DNA from 3 places in the Streptomyces sp. NPDC032822 genome. Region 3 is predicted to be linked to each of the others. Evidence: predicted binding sites of a transcription regulator. Region 3 holds the regulator's gene; each other region holds the start of a gene.
The links. The regulator HrcA, encoded in region 3, represses chaperone genes, less so after heat shock. The targets are predictions, from matches to a motif close to TTNGCACTCNGNNNNNCNGAGTGCNAA.
Positions count from the first base shown of each region.

Region 1: groL (chaperonin GroEL) is a predicted target of HrcA. The motif match lies at 810-836, and genes of this name have one in related genera.
Region 2: groES (co-chaperone GroES) is a predicted target of HrcA. The motif match lies at 1,173-1,199, and genes of this name have one in related genera.

Region 1 is NZ_JBVIOL010000006.1:486,477-488,742, reverse strand. It holds gene ACZ5VD_RS20285 (cold-shock protein) at 1-6, shown strand, start outside; gene groL (chaperonin GroEL) at 999-2,266, shown strand, end outside.
Region 2 is NZ_JBVIOL010000010.1:244,065-246,330, forward strand. It holds gene ACZ5VD_RS27875 (polysaccharide deacetylase family protein) at 1-242, shown strand, start outside; gene ACZ5VD_RS27880 (polysaccharide deacetylase family protein) at 269-1,123, shown strand; gene groES (co-chaperone GroES) at 1,345-1,653, shown strand; gene groL (chaperonin GroEL) at 1,772-2,266, shown strand, end outside.
Region 3 is NZ_JBVIOL010000001.1:699,317-701,582, forward strand. It holds gene ACZ5VD_RS03305 (MBL fold metallo-hydrolase) at 1-590, opposite strand, end outside; gene hrcA (heat-inducible transcriptional repressor HrcA) at 784-1,800, shown strand; gene dnaJ (molecular chaperone DnaJ) at 1,801-2,266, shown strand, end outside.

The DNA.
Region 1 (2,266 bases), on a different contig from region 3:
GGCTGAAGCACGCGCCGACTGACAGCGACGTTCTTCTGTTCAATACCGGAGGGCTCGTATCCCATGGGGAGTCATGGGTTACGAGCCCTCCGTCATGCCCGAACCCGGTCCGAGCCCGGCCCGAACCCGGGTCTGCCCCAGGTCTGCGCCCGCTCCGAGCCCGGCCTGCGCCTGGTCTGACCCTGGTCCGAACACGGTCTGACCCCGGTCCGAACCCGTCGGGACCCGGTCCGAACACGGTTCGCGCCCGGCTTGAACATGGCCTGCGCCCGGTCTGATCCCGGTGCGAACCCCGTCGGGACCGGTCCGAACGCGGCCCGTGCCCGGCTTGAAGACGGTCCGCGCCCCTTCCGTGCCCGGCCTGAACGCGGCCCGTGCCCGGCCTGACCCCGGTCCGAACGCGGCCCGTGCCCGGCCTGAACACGGCCCGCGCCCGGTCTGACCCCGGTCCGAAGCCGGTCCGAACACGGATCGCGCCCGGCCTGAACACGGCCCGCGCCCGGTCTGACCCCGGTCCGAAGCCGGTCCGAACACGGATCGCGCCCGGCCTGAACATGGCCTGCGCCCGGTCTGACCCCGGTCCGAACCCCGTCGGGGCCCGGTTCGAACGCGGCCCGTGCCCGGCCTGCGCCCGGTTCGAACGCGGCCCGTGCCCGGCCTGCGCCCGGTTCGAACGCGGCCCGTGCCCGGCCTGCGCCCGGTCCGAACGCGGCCCGCGCCCGGCCTGCGCCCGGTCTGAATGCGGCCCGCGCCCGGTCCGCGCCCGGCCTGTGACAGGCCTGTGGTGGGGGCCCGACCTTCGAGAGGCGCTTGCACTCGGCAGGGGCGAGTGCTAATCATTGGCGTTAGCACTCTGAAGGTGAGAGTGACAACGAGGACCGGGTCGGTGAGGCCCGCAGGCCGGGTGGGGCAAGGAACCACGAGGCAGGCAGGCCGTCCGTCGCGGGCGCCAGCGCGGTCCGGAGAAATCCACCCCCTGTCCGGGAGGACCACTTCACATGGCCAAGATCATCGCGTTCGACGAGGAGGCACGGCGCGGTCTCGAGCGCGGGATGAACCAGCTCGCCGACGCCGTCAAGGTCACCCTTGGCCCCAAGGGCCGCAACGTCGTCCTAGAGAAGAAGTGGGGCGCGCCCACGATCACCAACGATGGTGTTTCCATCGCCAAGGAGATCGAGCTCGAGGACCCGTACGAGAAGATCGGCGCAGAGCTGGTCAAGGAAGTCGCCAAGAAGACGGACGACGTCGCCGGCGACGGAACGACCACGGCGACCGTGCTCGCCCAGGCTCTCGTCAAGGAGGGCCTGCGCAACGTAGCCGCCGGCGCCAACCCGATGGCCCTCAAGCGTGGTATCGAGAAGGCCGTCGAGGCCGTCTCCGGTGCCCTTCTTGAGCAGGCCAAGGATGTCGAGACCAAGGAGCAGATCGCTTCCACGGCCTCCATCTCCGCCGCCGACACCCAGATCGGCGAGCTCATCGCCGAGGCGATGGACAAGGTCGGCAAGGAAGGCGTCATCACCGTCGAGGAGTCCCAGACCTTCGGTCTGGAGCTGGAACTCACCGAGGGTATGCGCTTCGACAAGGGCTACATCTCGGCGTACTTCGCCACCGACATGGAGCGTATGGAGGCGTCGCTCGACGACCCGTACATCCTGATCGCCAACTCCAAGATCGGTTCCGTCAAGGACCTGCTCCCGCTCCTGGAGAAGGTCATGCAGTCGGGCAAGCCGCTGCTGATCATCGCCGAGGACGTCGAGGGCGAGGCCCTGTCGACCCTGGTCGTCAACAAGATCCGCGGGACCTTCAAGTCCGTCGCGGTCAAGGCCCCGGGCTTCGGTGACCGCCGCAAGGCGATGCTGAACGACATCGCCATCCTCACCGGTGGCGAGGTCATCTCCGAGGAGGTCGGTCTCAAGCTGGAGAACACCTCCCTGGACCTCCTGGGCAAGGCCCGCAAGGTCGTCATCACCAAGGACGAGACCACCATCGTCGACGGTGCCGGCTCTTCCGAGCAGGTTCAGGGCCGGGTCAACCAGATCCGCGCCGAGATCGAGAACAGCGACTCGGACTACGACCGCGAGAAGCTCCAGGAGCGCCTGGCGAAGCTCGCGGGCGGCGTGGCCGTCATCAAGGCCGGTGCCGCGACCGAGGTCGAGCTCAAGGAGCGCAAGCACCGCATCGAGGACGCCGTTCGCAACGCGAAGGCGGCCGTCGAGGAGGGCATCGTCGCCGGTGGCGGCGTGGCTCTGCTCCAGGCCTCCGCGGT
Region 2 (2,266 bases), on a different contig from region 3:
ACAGCCTGCGCGCCGCGAAGTCCTGCGGCGTCCGGTACGCGCCCCTGTGGAACGAGGAGGTCTTCGTCGACCACTGGGAGTACCGCGAGTGGGACCGGAAGATCCACCCCGGTGACATCGTCCTCAGCCACTTCCGGGGCCGGGAGGACTGGAAGGGCACGATGCCCGACATGGTCCGCCGCTTCCTGAACAAGATCACGCAGGAGGGGTACGCCGTGGCCCGCCTGGAGGACTACCTGTGAGGCGGTGGGGGCCCGGGTGCGTACGGCTGCGGCGGCGGACGCCGGCGGCCCTGCAACTGATCCTCGTGACCGCGCTCCTCGCCGGCTGCGCCCAGTCCGTCGACCCCATCGAACGGCTCGGCAAGAAGGCCGCGCGGGCGGTGTCGCACGGTCCGAGCGGGGCGGGCGAGCGGCCCGGGTCGTACGGCTCGGAGGGCGCGGGCGAGCGGCCGTACCGCCGCTGGGGGCTCACGGCCCCCCTGGCCGTCGCCCCGAAGCCGCCCGCCCGGCCCCCCGCCACGCGCCCTCCGGGCCGGGGACTCCCGCCCGTCCTCGACCGCGTCCGCACCCCCGACCCGGTCGTCTTCCTCACCTACGACGACGGCGCCGAGAAGGACCCCCGGTTCGTCGACCTCGTCCGCGAACTGCGGCTCCCGGTCAGCATGTTCCTCACCGACAGCGTCGTCGGACCGGGGTACGGCCACTTCGCGCGCCTCCAGTCGGTCGGCGCGAGCATCCAGAACCACACCCTCGACCATCCGGCGCTGCGTGGACTGCCGTACGCCGGCCAGCGCGCCGAGATCTGCGGCCAGCAGGACAAACTCCGCTCCCGCTTCGGCATCCGCCCCCGCCTCTTCCGCCCGCCCTACGGCACCTACGACACCACCACCCGCCGCGCGGCCGGCGACTGCGGCCTCGCCGCGGTCGTCCTGTGGCGCGCCGCCGCGGAGAACGGCGACCTGACCTTCACCGGAGGCGAACCCCGGCTGCGCCCGGGCGACATCGTCTCGGTGCCCTCGGGTGAGCCGGCCGACGACACCCTCACCGAGCGCACGACGCGGCTGCTGCGGGAGATCCAGCGGAGGGGACTGACGGTGGGGCGCCTGGAGGACTACGTCTAGCCTCCGCCTCCGGTCCTTGCCGGAAACCTGGTCGCCGCGCCGCACAGGATTGGCACTCCGCTTGACCGAGTGCTAATCGCAGTCATAGTCTCGGGTCTGGCACTCCCCCTAGGAGAGTGCCAACTAGCGACGGGCAGGTCCGGCACCCGCGACGACGGATCCACCTGGTCGCCACCTCAGACAGTTAACCCCGTGAGATCTCCGAAGGGGGAGGTCGGATCGTGACGACCACCAGCTCCAAGGTTGCCATCAAGCCGCTTGAGGACCGCATTGTGGTCCAGCCGCTCGACGCCGAGCAGACCACGGCCTCTGGCCTGGTCATTCCGGACACGGCCAAGGAGAAGCCCCAGGAGGGCGTCGTCCTGGCCGTGGGCCCGGGCCGCTTCGAGGACGGTAACCGTCTTCCGCTCGACGTCGCCGTCGGCGACATCGTGCTGTACAGCAAGTACGGCGGCACCGAAGTGAAGTACAACGGCGAGGAATACCTCGTCCTCTCGGCCCGCGACGTGCTCGCGATCATCGAGAAGTAATTCACCTCAAGCACATCTGCTTGTGAGCTGCGCCCCGGGTTCCCGCGACCATATGAAGCCGGGCGGCCGGGGCGCAGTTCGTTTCACCCACGTTTTCCGAGAGGGCTGAACCGCTCCCATGGCGAAGATCCTGAAGTTCGACGAGGACGCCCGTCGCGCCCTCGAGCGCGGCGTCAACAAGCTTGCCGACACGGTCAAGGTGACGATCGGCCCCAAGGGCCGCAACGTCGTCATCGACAAGAAGTTCGGCGCACCCACCATCACCAACGACGGCGTCACCATCGCCCGCGAGGTCGAGCTCGACGACCCGTACGAGAACCTCGGTGCCCAGCTGGTGAAGGAGGTGGCGACCAAGACCAACGACATCGCGGGTGACGGCACCACCACCGCCACCGTGCTCGCCCAGGCGCTCGTACGCGAGGGCCTGAAGAACGTCGCCGCCGGCGCTTCCCCCGCCCTTCTGAAGAAGGGCATCGACGCGGCCGTCGCCGCGGTCTCCGAGGAGCTCCTCGCGACCGCCCGGCCGATCGACGAGAAGTCCGACATCGCCGCCGTGGCCGGGCTGTCCGCCCAGGACACGCAGGTCGGCGAGCTCATCGCCGAGGCGATGGAC
Region 3 (2,266 bases):
GGCCAACGGGACGGTACGGCGTCGGGGCCCGCCTGGGGCTCCCCGGACTCCTCGACCAGGTCGCCGCAGAACACGACCGCCGGGTCGCCCGGTACGACGACCACGAGGTCGTGCCCGGTGTGCCCGGGGCCCACGTTCGCCAGCAGGACCGAGGGGCCGCCGTCCAGGTCGAGACCCACCTTGCCCCGCACCGGGTGGCGGGGGTGTACGAGGGTGTCCGCGGCCGACTCCGCCGCCCCGGCGTCGAGGCCGTTGCGCACCGCGTCCGCGCACAGGTGCTCACTCCGCTCCCGGAACACGTCGTCCGCGCCGGCCGCGGTCAGCACCTCCGCGCCCGCGAAGGCCGCCGCCCCGAAGACGTGGTCGAAGTGCGGGTGCGTGAGCGCGAGGAAACGCACACGGCGACCGGCGAGCGCCTCCGCCTGACGCCGCAACCGGACGCCCTCCGCGAGACTCGACCCGGCGTCGATCAGCAGCGCCCCACCCGCGCCCACGACCAGCCCGACCGTGCAGTCCCACCGCGGAAGACGGCACCGGCCGACCCCGGCGCCCAGCCGCTCCCACCCCAACTCTTCCCAAGTCACCGTCATACGGCGACGCTAGCGGGGAAGCATCCCCGGGCACGACCTCGCCGGGTACGGTCTCGCCCGGCGCGCCCTCGCGGGGGACCGGCCTTGCCCCGGGCGTACCCCACGGCCGTACACTGGCTCCGGGTGTGCTGGCACTCGGATGTGACGAGTGCCAGGCGAGGCGCTACGGGATCGACTTCTGGAGGTGTGCGCGATGCTGAGTGAACGCAGGCTCCAGGTGCTGCGCGCCATCGTCCAGGACTATGTCGGCACCGAGGAACCGGTCGGTTCCAAGGCGCTCACCGAGCGGCACAATCTCGGGGTCTCCCCGGCGACCGTGCGCAACGACATGGCGGCCCTGGAGGACGAGGGGTTCATCGCCCAGCCGCACACCAGCGCGGGGCGGATCCCGACCGACAAGGGCTACCGGCTGTTCGTCGACAAGCTGGCCGGCGTCAAACCGATGACCGGACCGGAGCGGCGCGCCATCCAGAACTTCCTGGACGGCGCGGTCGATCTCGACGACGTGGTGGCGCGGACCGTACGGCTGCTCGCGCAGCTGACGCGGCAGGTCGCCGTCGTGCAGTACCCGTCGCTCACACGGTCGACGGTGCGCCATGTCGAGCTGCTGTCGCTGGCCCCCGCGCGCGTGATGCTCGTCCTGATCACGGACACCGGGCGGGTCGAGCAGCGGATGGTCGACTGCCCGGCGCCGTTCGGCGAGGCCTCGCTGGCCGATCTGCGGGCACGGCTCAACAGCCGGGTCGCCGGTCGCCGGTTCGCCGACGTGCCGCACCTGCTGGAAGACCTCCCCGAGGGCTTCGACATCGAGGACCGCGGCACGGTCTCGACGGTGCTCTCCACTCTGCTGGAGACGCTCGTCGAGGAGAACGAGGAGCGGCTGATGATCGGCGGCACCGCCAATCTCACCCGCTTCGGACATGACTTTCCCCTCACCATCCGGCCCGTCCTGGAGGCCCTTGAGGAGCAGGTCGTGCTCCTCAAACTCCTTGGTGAGGCCGGGGATTCGGGCATGACCGTGCGTATCGGTCACGAGAACGCCTATGAGGGACTCAACTCCACTTCAGTGGTGTCGGTCGGCTACGGTTCGGGCGGCGAGGCAGTCGCCAAGCTCGGCGTGGTCGGACCGACCCGCATGGATTACCCGGGAACGATGGGAGCGGTACGCGCAGTGGCACGGTACGTCGGACAGATCCTGGCGGAGTCGTAAGTGGCCACGGACTACTACGCCGTTCTCGGCGTGCGCCGCGACGCGTCGCAGGAAGAGATCAAGAAGGCCTTCCGGCGGCTCGCACGCGAGCTGCACCCGGACGTCAACCCCGATCCGAAGACCCAGGAGCGGTTCAAGGAGATCAACGCCGCCTACGAGGTGTTGTCGGACCCGCAGAAGAAGCAGGTCTACGACCTCGGCGGAGATCCCCTGTCCCAGGCGGGCGGCCAAGGCGCGGGCGGCTTCGGTGCCGGCGGCTTCGGGAACTTCTCGGACATCATGGACGCCTTCTTCGGTACGGCGTCCCAGCGGGGGCCGCGCTCGCGGACCCGGCGCGGCCAGGACGCGATGATCCGGCTGGAGATCGAGCTCGACGAGGCTGCCTTCGGCACGACGAAGGACATCCAGGTCGACACCGCGATCGTCTGCACCACGTGCAGTGGTGAGGGCGCGGCGCCGGGGACCT